One region of the Klenkia terrae genome, then DNA from elsewhere that is predicted to be linked to it. Evidence: riboswitches for the same ligand, from Rfam matches in the RefSeq annotation. Region 1 holds a riboswitch; each other region holds the start of a gene.
What was found. Region 1 has a riboswitch for cobalamin ahead of UXQ13_RS02630 (ABC transporter substrate-binding protein). Riboswitches for the same ligand answer to the same signal wherever they lie in the genome.
Positions count from the first base shown of each region.

Region 2: another riboswitch for cobalamin. It lies ahead of UXQ13_RS17730 (ABC transporter substrate-binding protein); the one in region 1 lies ahead of UXQ13_RS02630 (ABC transporter substrate-binding protein).
Region 3: another riboswitch for cobalamin. It lies ahead of UXQ13_RS08145 (energy-coupling factor ABC transporter permease); the one in region 1 lies ahead of UXQ13_RS02630 (ABC transporter substrate-binding protein).
Region 4: another riboswitch for cobalamin. It lies ahead of UXQ13_RS00285 (putative cobaltochelatase); the one in region 1 lies ahead of UXQ13_RS02630 (ABC transporter substrate-binding protein).

Region 1 is NZ_JBAPLV010000002.1:125,972-130,145, reverse strand. It holds gene UXQ13_RS02650 (SCO family protein) at 1-374, opposite strand, end outside; gene UXQ13_RS02645 (hypothetical protein) at 533-910, opposite strand; partial or broken gene UXQ13_RS02640 (zf-HC2 domain-containing protein) at 1,160-1,258, opposite strand; gene UXQ13_RS02635 (sigma-70 family RNA polymerase sigma factor) at 1,316-1,876, shown strand; cobalamin riboswitch at 2,040-2,241, shown strand; gene UXQ13_RS02630 (ABC transporter substrate-binding protein) at 2,307-3,869, shown strand; gene UXQ13_RS02625 (ABC transporter permease) at 3,866-4,174, shown strand, end outside.
Region 2 is NZ_JBAPLV010000022.1:11,547-15,720, reverse strand. It holds gene UXQ13_RS17735 (ATP-binding cassette domain-containing protein) at 1-637, opposite strand, end outside; gene UXQ13_RS17730 (ABC transporter substrate-binding protein) at 643-2,112, opposite strand; cobalamin riboswitch at 2,239-2,421, opposite strand; gene UXQ13_RS17725 (FAD-binding and (Fe-S)-binding domain-containing protein) at 2,452-4,174, shown strand, end outside.
Region 3 is NZ_JBAPLV010000007.1:6,802-10,975, reverse strand. It holds gene UXQ13_RS08155 (FAD-dependent oxidoreductase) at 1-770, opposite strand, end outside; gene UXQ13_RS08150 (ArsR/SmtB family transcription factor) at 825-1,184, shown strand; cobalamin riboswitch at 1,431-1,603, shown strand; gene UXQ13_RS08145 (energy-coupling factor ABC transporter permease) at 1,675-2,361, shown strand; gene UXQ13_RS08140 (energy-coupling factor ABC transporter substrate-binding protein) at 2,358-2,684, shown strand; gene cbiQ (cobalt ECF transporter T component CbiQ) at 2,681-3,418, shown strand; gene UXQ13_RS08130 (energy-coupling factor ABC transporter ATP-binding protein) at 3,415-4,174, shown strand, end outside.
Region 4 is NZ_JBAPLV010000001.1:58,845-63,018, forward strand. It holds gene cobO (cob(I)yrinic acid a,c-diamide adenosyltransferase) at 1-456, opposite strand, end outside; gene UXQ13_RS00285 (putative cobaltochelatase) at 458-2,530, opposite strand; cobalamin riboswitch at 2,569-2,706, opposite strand; gene UXQ13_RS00290 (hypothetical protein) at 2,735-3,199, shown strand; gene UXQ13_RS00295 (hypothetical protein) at 3,196-3,627, shown strand; gene UXQ13_RS00300 (transcriptional regulator) at 3,624-3,917, shown strand; gene UXQ13_RS00305 (DUF1990 family protein) at 3,904-4,174, opposite strand, start outside.

The DNA.
Region 1 (4,174 bases):
TCCACGGTCTGCAGGGCGATCGCGACGTCGGCCATCGTGGTGGGGCACACGTCGGGGCAGTTCGTGTAGCCGAAGAACAACAACGTCGGCGCATCCCCGGTGCGGGCCGCGAAGTCGTACGCGGCACCGGACTGGTCGGTCAACGTGAAGGTCGGCTTCTGGAACGGGGTGGCGAGGTTGAGGCCCTCGTAGGGGTTGTCGGGTGCCGAGAGGGTGGCCGGCGCCGGTGGCATGGACATCCCGGCCATGCCGCCGCCGTCGGCGGTGGCGCCCGTGTCCGGGGAGCTGGCCGGGGTACCGCAGCCGGCCAACAGCAGGGAGGCGCTGAGCAGGGCGGCCCCCAGCAGGGTGCGGCTCCGGTGGGTGCTGCGCATCGGTCTGTGCCTCGTTCTGTGGTGAGGGAGGTGTGTGGGGTGTTCAGTCGTAGCTGTGCCCCTCCGGGCCGCGGGGCACGCGTCGGGGGTCCCGGCCAGGCGCCCCCCGGCGGGCTACGTCGGGGAGAGCCCGCCCAGACGGCCCGGAGGACCCATCCTCACGTCTGCACCTGGTGCTCCCGACGCAGGGGGACGGGGGCCTCCGTGGTGCGGAGGACCCACCGGGGTGCACGCGAGCGCTGCTCCGGCCACCGGGCTCGGGCGACGGCCGCGGACCGCACCGAAGCGCGTGGACGCCCGTGCCACGCCAGCGCTGCCACCAGCAGGGTCCCGGCCAGCAGGAGCAGGTGCCCGGCGGCACGACCAGTACCCACCTGGCTGGCCAGGAGGTCCCGCACGGTGACGAAGGTGAGCACCGAGGTGAAGAACCCGAGCAGCGGCAAGGCGCCTGCCGCCAGCCTGGGCAGGCCCGCGACGACGACGAAGGCGAAGGCGAGCGCGGCATTCCAGGCGCCGCTCTCGTGGGCGACGTGCATCGGGGCCGACATGGTGCCCGCCCCCCCGAGGAGCGCCGGGAGGCTCAGCGCCGTCTGCCCAGCCCCGACGGCCAGGAGGGCCAGGCGCAGCGTGGTCGACGCCCACGACCTGGACCGACCTGCGCGGCCCGCCATCTCGGGCAGCCGGGTCAGGACCGCCATCGTGAGGTCCGGGACCGGTACGGCGGGAGCCATCCGGACCCGGCGGGTCGCCTCGACGGCGGCATCGGACCATCCCTGGCAAGCCAGGCAACCGCTCAGGTGCTCCTCGACCCAACGGTGGGGGAGGTCACCGGCCTCGCCGTCCATCCGGGCCGACAGCGATTCACGGAACGACGAGCAGTCCATGGTTCAGTAGTCGTCGCAGGGGGCGGCTGAGTTCCGCCGCTCACCGACTTCGACGGGATGGACGTGGACCAGCTCGAGGTGTGGGCGGCGCGGGCCGCGGGGGGTGACGTCGCGGCCACCGCCGCGCTCGTGCGCGCCACGCAGACCGACGTGTGGCGGTTGTGCTCGCGGCTGGTGGACAGGCAAGCGGCCGACGACCTCACCCAGGAGACGTACCTGCGGGCCATCCCTGCGTTGGCCGGGTTCCAGGGCCGGTCGAGTCTGCGCACCTGGTTGCTGTCGATCGCCCGCCGGGTGTGCGCCGACCACCTGCGCTACAAGCAGCGGCGCAGGCTCGTGTTCGTCGGGGGTGGCCAGGAGGTGGAGTCCCTGCTGGGCGAGCACCCCGCCGTCACCGACGAGGTCGGCGGCACGGTGGCCGCCCGTGATGCCCTGGATCGGCTGGAGCCGCAACGGCGGGAAGCCTTCGTGCTCACCCAACTGCTGGGGCTTCCCTACAGCGAGGCAGCCGAGGTCATCGGCTGCCCCGTCGGCACCATCCGTTCGCGGGTCGCCCGGGCCCGGGCCGACCTCGTGGCCGCCATGGTCAGCCACGCCGAGCCCCGCCGCCGAGCCTGATGCCCGGAGGGCACGGACCGGTGGGCACAGGTCTCGTCGCCGGGCACCGAGGCCGAGCTGTCGGCAGACTCGCCCGAGATAACGATGAGGTCACGGCTGGGGGGTCTCGGAACCCCTGGTCCGGCTCGGGCGACTGAGGGAGCGAGCCCGCACCAGCGGGCTCGCGAGTTCCGCCCGCCGTGGTGCTCGGGAAGCCGGTGTGATGCCGGCGCGGCCCTCGCCACTGTGATCAGGTGGTCTCGCTCCTCGCCTTCGCCCACTCGTGGGGCCGAGGCAGCCACTGGACCCGCACGTCGGCGGTCCGGGAAGGCGGGGTGAGACCGACACCTGTCAGCCAGGAGACCGGCCACGGCATCGGGAGTCATCCACGAGGTGCTGGCGGAGACATCTGATGACGCTGCGTGCTGTCCTGTCCACGAAGGTCCGGCCCGTGACCGCCCTGTCCATCGCCGCACTGGCGTTGAGCGCCTGCGCGACCACCGGCGGCGGAGGTGACGCCGCCGCGGACCCCGAGGCCCCGGCCACGTTGACGATCGCGACCAGCTTCGCCATCGACGACCTCGACCCGCTGGAGAACGCCTTCTGGGGCCCGGAGTTCGGCTACGTCGAGTTGCTGATGCGCCCGACCCGCGAGGGCACCCCGGAGCCATGGGTGCTGTCGGACCTGCAGAGCACCGATGACACCACCTGGACGCTGACGCTCAACGAGGGCGTGGCGTTCACCGACGGCGCCGGCTTCGACGCCCGGGCCCTGGCCGATCTGCTGACCTGGACGGCGGAGAACGTCGACAGCTTCGCCAGCGCCTCGGCGCTCGCCTCGGCGGAGGTGACGGGGCAGGACGAGGTCACGGTGACCACCTCGCGGCCGGTGCCGACCCTGGCCAGCGTGTTCGCCGACGAGTCGATGGTGCCGGTGTTCGACGTCGCCGGCTACGAGGACCACCTGGCCGCCGGCGACGCCCCCTCGGCGCTGGTGGACGCCGACCTGTACACCGGGCCCTACGCGGTGCAGAGCCTGGACGACCAGGCCGCCGAGCTGGTCCCGGTGGCGGGCTACTGGGGTGGCACCCCGGCGCTGAGTGCGCTGACGGTGAAGTTCGTGCCCGAGGCCAGCTCGCGGGTGCAGGCGGTGCAGACCGGGGAGGCCGACCTCGCGCTGTACATGCCGACCGCGATCGAGCAGACCCTGGAGGGCCGCGACGATGCGGTCTGGGTGACCGGGGAGCCCACCGGCTCGACCTTCTCGTTGAGCTTCAACACCCGCTCCCCCGGCTGGGACGACCCCGCCGTCCGCACCGCCGCGCTGCTGGCGGTGGACTACCGGGCCCTGGTCGAGGATGTACTGGACGGACTGGCCGACACCGCGACCAGCGTCTTCGCCCCGTCCCTGCCCTACGCCGTGGACACCCAGGAGACCGACCTCGACGCCGCCGCCGACCAGCTCGAGGCCGCAGGCTGGACCGCCGGCGCCGGCGCCGGCGCCGACGGCACCCGCACCAGGGACGGCGTCCCGCTGACCCTGCGGCTGCTGAGCTACCCGCAGCAGCCGGACTCGACCACCCTGGCCGAGGCCCTGCAGGTGCAGCTGGGCGAGGTCGGGATCGACGTGCAGGTCAGCCAGGTCGACGACGTCACCGCCGCCCGCGAGGGCAGCGACTGGGACGCCGCGATCGTCGGGGACTCCCTGGTCTCCTTCGGTGGCAGCCCGGTCGAGGGACTCACCGACGGGCTGGTCACCGGGGGCAGCGAGAACTACGGCGGGGTCTCCGACGCCACCCTGGACGACCTGGTCGCCCGGCTGTCGGTCAGCTTCGACGACGCCGAGCGCACCGACCTGCTCGAGCGCATCCAGACCGTCATCCACGACCAGGGCTACTTCGCGGCCACCGTGTTGCGACTGCCCGCGGTGGTCAGCAACCAGGCGTGGTCGGGGTACGAGACCCCGATCAGCAACCTGTGGGTGACCGCGGACACCGCACCCGCCGCGGCGTGACCCGCGCCGCCCTGCGGCGGCTGGGTCAGGCCCTGGGGACGGCGGCCGGCGGTGCGATCCTCACCTTCGCACTGCTGGTCGCCGCCCCCGGCGACCCCGCCCGCCGGGTGCTGTCCGCCCGCGGCGTGCAGGACCCCACGCCGACGGCCGTGGCCCAGGTCCGCGCCGAGCTGGGCGTGGACCAGCCCCTGCCGCTGCGGTTCTGGGACTGGCTCACCGACCTCACCCGGGGCGACCTCGGGGTGAGCTGGCGGACCGGGCGGCCGGTGACCACCGAGCTGGTCGACCGGCTGCCCGCGACGGCG
Region 2 (4,174 bases), on a different contig from region 1:
GCAGGTCCGCCGGGCGGCCCTCCTCGACCACGACGCCGTCCTCGAGCACCAGCACCCGGGTGCACAGCCGGGCCACCACGGCCAGGTCGTGGCTGACCAGCACCAGCGCCGGGGCGAGCGCGTCCAGCAGGTCCAGCACGGCGGCCTGGCCCACGGTGTCCAGCGCGGTGGTCGGCTCGTCGGCGACCAGCAGCCGCGGGTCGCCGGCCAGCGCCAGGGCCAGCGCGACCCGCTGCCGCTGCCCGCCGGACAGCGTCGCGGGCCACGCGCGGAGGGTGCCCGGCGGCAGGCCGAGCCGGTCCAGCACACCGGCCGCGTGCTCCCGGGCGGCGGCGCGGGACAGCCCGCGCAGCCGGCGCAGCGGCCCGGTCAGCTGGGCGCCGACCCTGGCGAGGGGGTCCAGGGCGGTGGCGCCGTCCTGGAACACCGCGCCGGCCCGGCCGGCCACCTGCACCGAGCCGGTGGTGGTCAGCCCGGCCGGGAGCTCGTCGAGCAGCGCGGCCACCAGCAGGGACTTGCCCGAGCCCGAGGCACCCACCAGCCCGACCCGCTCGCCGTCGGCCACCGCCAGGTCGACGGGGCCGGCCAGCCGGCGGTCGCCGGCCGCGACCGTGAGCCCGCTGACCCGGGCGACCACGCCGGTCAGGAGACCGCGGTGTCGACGGTGATGATCGACCGCTCCCACGGGTCCGCGGCCAGCCCGCTCACCCGGTCGGCGACGCCGAACCGGGTGCGGTCGTGGACCACCGGGACGACGGCGTCGGACCCCAGCACGGTGCGCTCCACGGCGAGCGCGACCTGGTTGCGGGCCGCGACGTCGGTCAGCTGCGACCCGGCGGCGAGCTCGGCGTCCACCGCGGGGTCGCAGAACTGCGACAGGTCGTACCCGCCGGCGCAGCCGAAGTCCGAGGCCAGGTAGGACAGCGGGTCGGCGGTGTCCTGGCCGTAGGACCGGCTCATCAGCACCGCGTCGTAGCGGCCGTCGAGGTAGTCGGCCTCCATGTCGGAGTACAGGCCCACCTGCAGGTCGACGGTGAACCCGGCGGTGCGCAGCGCGTCGGCGACCGCGGCGGCCACCTCGGGCATCTCGGCGCGGTCGGAGAACGTGGCCAGGCTGACCGCCTGCCCGCTCGCCGGCACGGCCGACGGGTAGGTGGGCGGCTGCCGGTCCGCGGCCCAGGTCGAGGTGGGCCCGAACAGGCCCTGCGGCGGGTCGGCCTGGCCCTCGTAGAGCGTGCCGGCGACGTCCAGGCCGGCCACCGCCTGCCGGGCGGTCTCGCGCAGCCCGGGGTCGGCGAAAACCGGCGAGGTGGTGGTCAGGTGCAGCGAGACGGTGCGCGGCAGCGGCACCGACTGCAGCCGGTGACCCGACCCGAGGCCGTCGACCTGGGAGACCGGAACGGCCTGGGCGACGTCGACCTCGTCGGCGCGCAGGGCCGCTGTCCGGCCGGTGCCGTCGGACAGGAAGGTGACGTCCACGCCGTCGGCGGCCGGGGCGCCGCCCCAGTAGTCGGGGTCGGCGTCCAGGGTCGCCCCGCTGGTGCCGGTGACCGCGGTCAGCTCGTAGGGGCCGGTGCCGGTGCCCACCAGGTCCGGGGACGACGGGTCGGCGTACGCGCCGGGGGAGAGCACCACCAGCTCCGGCGAGGTCAGCCGCTGCGGCAGCACCGGGTCGGGTGCGGCGGTGGCGAGGGTCAGGGTGTCCTCGTCGGCCGCGGCGACGGTCAGCTCCACGCCGGACAGCGCCCGCGGGCTGGGGTCGGCGTCCACCGCGTGCTGCAGGGACGCCGCCACCACGTCGGCGGTCATCGCCGTCCCGTCGTGGAAGGTGACGTCGTCGCGCAGGTCGAACTGCCAGGTGAGGTCGTCGACCTGGGTCCAGGAGGTGGCCAGCAGCGGCTCGGGTGCACCGGCCGGGTCCAGCCGGACCAGGGTCTCGGTGGCGCCCACGCCGTAGCCGATGACGGCGTCGTCGCTGTAGGGCGACAGCCCGGCGACCGGGGCGAAGGCGTAGGCCAGCCGGATCCGGTCGCCGTCCGCGGACGGCGAGGACCCGCCGCCGCAGGCGGTCAGGGTCAGCAGGGCGGCGATGCCCAGGGTGGTCCTCTTCACGGCTCTCTCCTCGCGAGCGGCGGGAGGTCCGCGACGCCGGGGGAGGGAACGGGCAGGGGTGACCCCGCCGTCGTCCGGACCCGCCCACGAGGTCGCCGACCGACCACGCGGGAGGCCGCGCGGCCGCATCTGGCAGGTCTTCGGACTCGCGGGCACGGGCACGGGTGCCCACCTACTGGCCGTCGCTTCCCAGGTCCGGGGACCCAGTGCTGATGACGGCGGTCGTTCCTGCTCACCGCTGCGGGGCAGTCCCGGACTCGCACCGGGTTCCCTCTTGCCCCGGCCGCCTCGCGGCGGCCGGACCAGCTGCGCCGCCCACCCTAGAGGCACACTGGCCCGGTGGCGGTCGAGGAGCTGGTGGCCGGTCTGCGGGCGGCCGGGTTGGCCGAGGTCGAGGACGGCACCCGGCGGCGCGCGGAGTACAGCTCCGACGCCTCCAACCACCGCGTGGTGCCGACCGCGGTGGCCTACCCGCGGGACGCCGACGAGGTGCTGGCCGCCCTGGCGGTGTGCCGCGAGCTCGCCGTCCCGCTGACGATGCGTGGCGGCGGCACCTCGATCGCCGGCAACGCGATCGGACCTGGCCTGGTGCTGGACACCTCCCGGCACCTCACCCGGCTGCAGGCGCTGGACCCCGACGCCCGCACCGCCGTCGTCCAGCCCGGCGTGGTGCTGGACCGGATCACCGACGCCGGTGCCCCGCACGGGCTGGCCTACGGCCCCGACCCGTCGACGCACTCCCGGGCCACCATCGGCGGCACGATCGGCAACAACGCCTGCGGCGCGCACGCGATGAGCCTCGGTCGGGCCGCCGACACGGTGGTCTCCCTGCAGGTGGCGACGGCGGCGGGCGAGGTGTTCGACGCCGGGCCCGGGTCCGCGGGCCCGGTCGACCTGTGGCCGGTGGTGGACGCCAACCTGGCCGCCGTCCGCACCGGGTCCGGGCGGTTCCGCCGGCAGGTGTCGGGCTACTCGCTGGAGCACCTGCTGCCCGAGCGCGGCCGGCACGTGGGCCGGTTCCTGGCCGGCTCGGAGGGCACCCTCGCCGTCCTGCTGCAGGCCACCGTCTCCCTGGCCGAGGTGCCGGCGGCCACCGCGCTGGTGGTGCTGGGCTACCCGGACATGCCGGCCGCCGCCGACGCCGTGCCCGGGCTGCTGCCGCACGCGCCCCGTGCGGTGGAGGGGATGGACGCCCGGCTGGTCGACGTCGTCCGCCGCCGCCGGGGGGCCGCCGCGGTGCCGGATCTGCCGCGCGGCGACGGCTGGCTGTTCGTCGAGGTCGCGGGGGAGTCGGCCGCGGCCGCCCAGGACGCCGCCCGCCGGCTGGTGGCCGACGCCGGGGCGCTGGACTCCTTGGTGGTCGGCGGCGCCGACGCGCTGCGGCTGTGGCGGATCCGGGAGGACGGCGCCGGGCTCGGCGGGCGCACCCCGGCCGGGGCGCCGGCCTGGCCCGGGTGGGAGGACGCCGCCGTCCCGCCGGAGCACCTGGGCGCCTACCTGCGCGACTTCCGCGGCCTGCTCGACGCGCACGGCCTGGACGCGCTGGTCTACGGCCACCTCGGCGACGGCTGCGTGCACGCCCGGATCGACTTCCCGCTGGCCGACCGGCCGCACGTGCTGCGCGAGTTCGTCGAGGCCGCCGCCGACGTGGTCGCCGGGTACGGCGGGTCGGTCTCCGGCGAGCACGGCGACGGCCGGGCCCGCAGCGAGCTGCTGCCGCGGATGTACGGCCCCGAGCTGCTGGCCGCGTTCGCCGCGGTCAAGCACGCCTTCGACCCGACCGGGCTGCTCAACCCCGGGGTGCTGGTCGACCCCGAACCCCTGGACGCCACCCTCCGGCTGCCCGCCGCGCACCCGCTGCCCAGCCGGGCCTTCCCGCTGACCTCGGACGCCGGCGACCTGTCGGTGGCCGCGCACCGCTGCGTCGGGGTGGGCCGCTGCCGCGCCGACGCCACGGCCACCGGCGGCGTCATGTGCCCGTCGTTCCTGGCCACCGGCGACGAGAAGGACTCCACCCGTGGCCGCGCCCGGGTGCTGCAGGAGGCGGCCAACGGCACGCTGG
Region 3 (4,174 bases), on a different contig from region 1:
AGACCGCGGGCGGGCAGGCCATCGGAGTCCCCACCCCCGTACAACCGGGCCGGCGACCGGCCCCGGATCGCCCAGCTGATCTCCGTCCCCGGCTCCTCACCCTGCAGCCGGGTCAGGGCCAGCAGCGTGTTCGCCGCCGAGTGCCCCATCCCGACGACCAGGGTGTGCCGGCCGGCGAACCGGGCCCGGTCCCGGCCCAGCACGTCGGGCAGCGGCCCGACCAACCACCGCTCGGCCGCCGACTCCCCCACCGCCGGCAGCCCGGAGGCACCCAGCGGGTTGCGCTGACCCCACGTACCCGAGGTGTCGATGACCGCCCGGGCGGTCAGGTCGACGACGATCCCGTCGCGGACCGTGCGAACCAGGTAGGGCCGGCCCTCCCGGCCCAGGCCGCGGGTCTTGTCCACCCCGACCCGGGACACCGCCTCCACGCGCACGCCCGTGCGGATCCGCGGCGCCAGCTCCGGGGTGGCTGCCAGCGGGGCCAGGTAGTTCTCGACCAGCTCGGCGCCGGTGGGCAGCTCATCGGCGGCCGGGGACTCCCACCCGGTGCGCTCCAGCAGCCGGGCCGCGGCGGCATCCACGTCGTACTCCCACGGGGAGAACAACCGCACGTGCCCCCACCGCGCCACCGCCGCTCCCGGCCGGTCACCGGCTTCCAGCACCAGCGGCTCCAGGCCGCGCTCGAGCAGGTGCGCGGCGGCGGCCAGCCCGACCGGGCCGGCACCGATGACGACGACAGGGAGGTCTGCGGTGGTGGGTGCGCTCATGAACCGAACGTAACAGCGGATGCTGTTGACAACAACAGGTGCAATACTCGGTGCGTGACCCAGGACCTGGACGTGCGCCTGCTCGGTGTCGACGAGCTCACCTCACCCGCCGACCGCGCACGCCTGCTCGCCCCCCAGCTCAAGGCCCTGGGCGACCCCAACCGACTGCACCTGGTCCTCCTGCTCGCCGAAGGGCCGGCCACCGTCCGCGAACTCACCGACGCCAGCGGCATGGGCCAGACCCTCGTCAGCCACCACCTCGCCCCCCTCCGCGAGGAAGGCCTGGTCACCGTCACCCCCCGCGGCCGCAGCAACGTCTACGCCCTGTGCTGCGAAGCCCTCGCCGGCCCCGTCAAGACCCTCGCCACCCTCGCCGCCCTCACACCCGAAGGCGCCGACGCCTGCTGCCGCTGACCCCCGGGGCAGGTCCGGTGCTGAGCAGTGCACCGGGCTCGGCGAGTCCGATCTCAAGGGTTGCGACCTCAGTGAAGTCGGTGTGGACGACCGGGGTGCCACCGAGCCCGACATGCAGCCTCATCCCTCGAGCAGCTGACCCGCTCGCTCCGTGGCCCGACGGGGCCTGACCAACCTGCTGAGCACGTATCTGCACAACCGTTCGAGCAGCACCCGGGCCCTGTCCGGGTGGTGGCGGGTGTGGTGTGCTGTGGTGACCACGACGGCAGTGGAGGAAGCCCGGTGCGATCCCGGCGCGGTCCCGCCACTGTGTCCGGGGAGTCCGTCCCCACGCTCGACCACTGGCCCTGGGCCGGGAAGGTCGGGGACGGGTGCCGATCCGGGAGCCAGGAGACTCCAGCCGTCGTCCCTGCGATTCCGGGCGTGGACACCCGGGAGAGGACCGACCCCGTGCTGACTCCTGCCCTGCTCGCCCCGGCTGTGGTGCTCCGTGCACATCGCTGAGGGCTTCCTGCCCCCTGCCCACGCGATCGGCTGGACCATCGCCGCGGCGCCCTTCGTCGTCCACGGGGCACGCGCCGTGGTCAAGGAGGTGAGGGAGAACCCGGAGTCCACGCTGCTGCTGGGCGCCGCGGGTGCCTTCACGTTCGTGCTCAGCGCGATCAAGCTGCCCTCGGTGACGGGCTCGTCGTCGCACCCCACCGGCACCGGGGTGGGCGCGATCCTCTTCCGGCCACCGGTGATGGCCTTGCTGGGCACGGTGGTGCTGCTGTTCCAGGCCCTCCTGCTGGCCCACGGCGGACTCACCACCCTGGGGGCCAACGCCTTCTCCATGGCCGTCGTCGGACCGTGGGCGGGGTACGGCACCTATCGGCTGGCCCGCCGCGCCTCGGGCAACCTGCTGGTCGGGGTGTTCGCGGGCATGATGATCGCGGACCTGTCGACCTACGTGACGACCTCGCTGCAGCTCGCACTGGCCTTCCCCGACGCCGAGAGCGGCTTCCTCGGTGCCGCGGTGAAGTTCCTCGGGGTCTTCGCCGTCACCCAGGTGCCGCTGGCCGTCGCCGAGGGGTTCCTGGGCGTGCTGCTGTTCCGTGTGCTGACCGTCAACGCCCGCCCGGAGCTGGAGCGGCTGGGTGTCCTGCGGCCGCAGCCCACCGACGAGGCGACCCGATGACCCGGCGTACGTGGGTCACCCTCGCCCTGGTCGCGTCCGTCGTGGCGCTGTTCGCCCTGCCGCTGGTGTTGGGCGCCCCCAGCGACTACGCCGGGACCGACAGCGTGGCCACCGCGGAGATCCAGGCCAGCAACCCGGGCTACGAGCCGTGGTTCGACTCCGTCTTCTCCCCCGGTTCCAGCGAGGTCGAGTCCGGGCTGTTCGCCCTGCAGGCCGCGCTCGGCGGCGGCGTCCTGGGGTATGTGCTGGGCCGGTTGCGCGGGCGGCGGTCCCGAGCGACGGCCGAGGCACCGACCAGCGGGCCCGCCGACACCACCCCGTGACCGGCCTGGCCGTCGACGACGCAGCCTGGGCCAGCACCTGGCGGCCCCGGGCGGTCGGGGACAAGCTGCTGCTGACCCTGGGGTTGGTGCTGTGCGCCCTGGTGCTCCCGGTCTGGCCGGGCTCCCTGCTGGTCGGGCTCACAGCTGTCGGCCTGGCCCTGGGCCCGGCGCGGGTCCCGGCCCGGGTGTTCGCGCGGGCGGTGCGCCTGCCGCTGGCCTTCGTCGCCGTCGGCGCCGTCACCGCGGTCGTGCAGGTGTCCACCGACGGCATCGGCTGGGCGCCGGATGCAGCGGCGACCGGAGGTGCGCTGGTCGGGCATGCGCTGGCCGGCGGCGCCGCGGTCATGCTGCTGGCCACCACCACCCCGGTGTCGGACCTGCTGCCGGCGCTGCGCCGGGCCCGGGTGCCCGCCGCGGTCGTGGAGGTGGCGTCGATGATCTACCGACTGCTGTTCGTCCTCCTGATCAGCATGCGCACGATCCGCGAGGCGCAGACGTCCCGACTCGGGTACTCCACGGCCCGGCGCAGCTACCGGTCCTCCGGCCTCCTGGCCGCCGCCGTGCTCACCCGCTCCTGGGACCGGGCTCGCCGGCTGCAGGGAGGCCTGGCCGGCCGCGGCATGACCACCGACCTGCGCGTGCTGCCCGAGGTGCTGCCGTCCTCCCGGTCGTTCCTGGCCGGCACCGTGCTCGGGCTGACCGTCCTGTGCGGGCTCACCGTGGTCCTGTCGTGAGCGGCGGACGGCTGGCGGCGACCGACGTGGTGGTCGGCTACTCCCGGGGCAGCAGGGTGCTGGACCGGGCGTCGCTGGCCGTGCCGGAGGGGCGACGGCTGGCGGTGCTGGGTGCCAACGGCTCGGGCAAGACCACCCTGCTGCGCTGCCTGTCCGGCGCCCTCGTCCCGGCCTCGGGCCGGATCAGCCTGGACGACGCAGCCCTGGAGCACACCCGCCGCGGACTGCAGGCACACCGCCAGCAGGTCCAGCTGGTGCTGCAGGACCCCGACGACCAGCTCTTCAGCGCCTCGGTCGCGCAGGACGTCTCCTTCGGCCCGCTGAACATGGACCTGGCCGAGGACGAGGTCCGTGCGCGGGTCGTCGAGGCCCTCGAGCTGCTCGCCGTCACGGGGCTGGCTGCTCGGCCCACCCACCAACTGTCCTACGGGGAACGCAAGCGGGTGGCCATCGCCGGTGCGGTGGCGATGCGCCCACGGGTGCTGCTGCTCGACGAGCCCACCGCCGGGTTGGACCCCTCCGCGGTGACCGAGGCCCTCGCCGCCCTCGACCGCCTGCAGCGCCGGGGCTCGACGGTGGTGATGAGCACGCACGACGTCGACCTGGCGCTGGGGTGGGCCGACGAGGTCGCGGTGGTCGTGGACGGCCGGGTGGTGCAGGGCGAGCCCGAGCCCGTCCTCGGCGACGACGCCCTGCTCGCCCGGGCCCGCTTGGACCGACCGTGGGCGCTCTCCGTCGGTGCCCGGCTGCATCAGC
Region 4 (4,174 bases), on a different contig from region 1:
CACGACGTCCTCGACGTCGACCCAGCCCCACTTCATCGGGTAGGTGAACTCGTCGAGCACGTAGAACCTGTGCGCCTCGGCGGCCAGGTCGCGCTTGATCTGCGCCCAGCCCTCGGCGGCGTCGGCGGCGTGGTCGACCTCCGAGCCGGCCCGGCGGGACCAGGACCAGCCCGAGCCCATCTTGTGCCAGACCACCGGCCCGCCCTGGCCGGTCTGCGCGTGCACCTCGCCCAGCGCGGTCAGCGCGTTCTCCTCGCCGACCTTCCACTTGGCGCTCTTGACGAACTGGTAGACCGCGATCGACCAGCCCTGGTTCCACGCCCGCATCGCCATCCCGAAGGCGGCGGTGGACTTGCCCTTCATCTCCCCGGTGTGCACCGCCAGCAGCGGCCGGTTGCGGCGCTGCCGGGTGGTGAGCCCGTCGACGGGGACCGCCGTCACCTGTCCCTGGGGCATGTCAGGCAGCCGCCTTCACGGTCGAGACGAGTTCCTGCGCGCCCAGTTCCTCCAGGCACAGCGTCTGCGCGCCCAGGTGGACGCCCAGGGTGTGCGCGAGGCCGAGCTTCACGAACCCGGACTCGCAGTCCACGACGACGCTCGCGGTGCCGGCGGCCTGCAGCAGCCCGGCGGCGCGGTGCGCCTGTGCGAGGTGGTCGGTGCCGCGCTCGCCGGTGGCCCGGCCGTCGGTGACCACGACCAGCAGCGGACGGCGGCGCGGGTCGCGCACCCGCTCCACCCGCAGCGTCTCGTGCGCCCGCAGCAGCCCGGCGGCGATCGGGGACCGGCCGCCGGTGGGCAGGTCGGTCAGCCGCGCGGCCGCGGCCTCCACCGACCAGGTCGGCGGCAGCGCGAGGACGGCGTCGGAGCCGCGGAAGGTGACCAGCCCGACCTTGTCCCGGCGCTGGTAGGCGTCGGTCAGCAGCGAGAGGACGGCGCCCTTCACCGCGGCCATCCGGGTGCGCGAGCCCATCGATCCCGAGGCGTCGACGACGAAGAGCACCAGGTTGCCCTCGCGGCCCTCCAGGTCGGCCTGCCGCAGGTCCTCCCGGGCCAGCCGCAGCCCGGGACCGGAGCGACCGCGGGCCAGCTGGTGCGGGGCGGCGGCGAGCACGGTGTCCACCAGGTGCAGCCGGGTCACGCTGCCCTCGGGACGGCGGGAGCCGACCACCCGGCCGCGCTCGCTGCGGGCCCGGGACCGTCGTCCGGCGACGCCGTCCCCGATGCCGGGGACCTCGAGCCGGCGGGCGCGGAACGCCTCGTCGGGCGCCACGGCGGCCCGCTCGGGCGCCGGTGCGGCCTCCGCGTGGGGGGCGTCGTCGGTCGGGGGCGAGGGATCCCCTCCCGAACCCTGGGCCGCGGACCCTTCGGTAGGGGCTCCCTCGCCTGCCTCGGAGGAGGGCTGGTCGGGGCCCTGGCCCGGATCCGGGGAGCCGCCGTCCGGGGAGCCGCCGTCCGGGGAGCCGCCGTCCGGGCCGCCGTCGCCCTCGGGGGCCGTGTCGTCCGGGTCGGGCTCGGGGTCGTCGGGGCGGGCGTCGTCCAGGGCCTGCTCGAGGGTGTCCTCGTCCAGGCCGGGGGCGTCGAAGGGGTTGCGGCGGCGGCGGTGCGGCAGGGCCAGGCGGGCGGCGACCCGGACGTCGTCCTCGGTCACGTCGGTGCGGCCCGACCAGGCGGCGTGCGCGATCGCGGCCCGGGCGGTGACGATGTCGGCGCGCAGGCCGTCGACGCCGAAGGCGGCGCAGACCGCGGTGACCTGGGACAGCGCGGCGTCGCCCAGCACCACCTGCGGCAGCAGGGCGCGGGCGGCGGCGATCCGGTCGGCCAGCGCCGTCTCCTCGCCGGCCCAGCGCGCCTCGAACCCGGCCGGGTCGGCGTCGGCGGCGAACCGGCGGCGCACGACCTCGGCGCGCAGGCCCGGCTCGCGCGGGGCGGCGACCTCGACGGTGAGCCCGAACCGGTCCAGCAGCTGGGGGCGGAGCTCGCCCTCCTCGGGGTTCATGGTGCCGACCAGCAGGAACCGGGCGGCGTGCTGCACCGAGACGCCCTCGCGCTCGACGTAGGCCCGGCCCAGCGCGGCGGCGTCCAGCAGCAGGTCGACCAGGTGGTCGTGCAGCAGGTTGACCTCGTCGACGTAGAGCACGCCGCGGTGCGCGGCCGCCAGCAGGCCGGGCTCGAAGCTCTTCACGCCCTCGGTCAGCGCGCGCTCGATGTCCAGCGAGCCGACCAGCCGGTCCTCCGAGGCACCGACCGGCAGCTCGACGAGCCGGGCCGGGCGGGTCTGCGCACCGGCGCCGGGCTCGTGCGGACCGTCCGGGCAGGCCGGGTCGGGCGCCGCGGGGTCGCAGCCGAACCGGCACCCGGGGACGACGTCGACCGGCGGCAGGACGGCGGCCAGCGCACGGACCGCCGTCGACTTGGCCGTGCCCTTCTCACCGCGCACCAGCACGCCGCCGACGGCGGGGGAGACGGCGTTGAGGAGCAGGGCCAGGCGCATGTCGTCCATGCCGACGACCGCGCTGAACGGGTAGACCACGGGTGCGCATCCTCTCCCCGGGTGTCCGCGCCCGGAGGTGGCAGGTGGCGACGGCCGCAGTTCCTGGCTCACCCCGGGGGGCTGACAGTGGCGGGACCGCGCCGGAGTCGCACCGGCTTCCTGCACTGCCGTCGCAGTTCGCCGCCAATGAGACCACGCCCGATGACTTGACGATTCGGAAAGTCGTCCGGCAGACTTTCCGACATGGAAAGAGACGATGCGGTGCGGGACCGGGCGGTGGCCGACCTGGCTGCCCTGCAGACCGACCGGGCGGCGCTGGCCGACCGGCTGCGGCAACCGGGGTGGTACGACCCGGCGCTGGGGGTGCTGGTCGGGGGCTTCTTCGCGACCTACTCCTTCGCCTTCCCGTGGCTCACCCTGGTCGCGGTGCCGGTCTTCCTCGGCGGGATCGCCCTGCTGGCCGCCGGCTACCGGCGGCACACCGGGCTGTGGGTGAACGGCTTCAACGGCGGACCGTCCACCAAGCCGGTCATCGCGGCCTGGGGCGCCGCGTGCCTGGTCCTGCTCGTCGTCGGGCCGGCGCTCGAGGTCGGGTTCGGCGTCCGGTACGCGATGGTGGTGACCGGCGTCGTCCTGGGTGTCGCGGCCGCGCTGCTCAGCCGCCGCTGGACGACGGTCTCCCAGCGCGAGCTGCGGGGCGAGCGATGAGCGCCGACCGGGACCGCGCCGCCGCCGACCTCGCCGCGCTCGACCGCGACCGGGCCGCGCTGGCCGACCGGGTGGCGCCCCCGCGCTGGTTCGGTCCGGCGATCGGGCTGCTGCTGTTCGCCTTCGTCTCCTCGAACGCGCTGGACTCCCCGTGGGTCACCGCGCCGGCCGTGCTGGTGTTCGGCCTGGGGATCGGGCTGCTCGTCGGGGTCTACCGGCGCTCCACCGGGGTGTGGGTGCACACCCCGCCCCGGGTGCTGGCCGGCTGGGCGGCGTTCGTCCTCGTGGTGCTCGTGCCGGCGTTCGCGCTCGGCGACGAGCGACCGTGGCTGTTCGTGGTGGCCGGCGCGGTGCTGGGGATCGCGGTCGCCGTCCTGTCCGCCCGGTGGACCCGGGCCTGGCAGCGCGAGCTGCGGGAGGGGGTGTGACCACCGTCGAGCCCCGCTTCGACCAAGTGGTGCACGCCCCGCCGCGGCTGCAGGTCTGCGGGCTGCTCGCCGCGGTGGACTCGATGGACTTCGCCGCCGTCCGCGACGCCGTCGGGGTGAGCGACTCGGTGCTGTCCAAGCACGTCAAGCAGCTCGAGGACGCCGGCTACGTGCGGGTCCGCAAGGCCACGGTGGCCTCCCGGCAGCGCACCTCGCTGTCGCTGTCGCCGGCCGGCCGGTCGGCCTTCACCGCGCACGTCGCCGAGCTCCGCCGGATCACCGGCGGCTGATCCGGTCCACCGGCCCTCGGGTCGGGTGGACCAGGGCCCGGCGGTACCGACGTCGGTAGACCCGCTGGGCCACCAGCAGCAGCGGGAACAGCGGTCGCCAGATCCCCGTCCCGGGGCGGGTCAGGGACCGCAGGGTCAGCCAGACCGCACCCTCGGCGTCCCGGTGCACGACGAAGGCCTCCTCGCCGGAGACGGGGTGCCCCGGGCGGGTGCCGTAGGCGAAGCCCCTGCGGTCGGGGGTGTCCACGACGGCCACC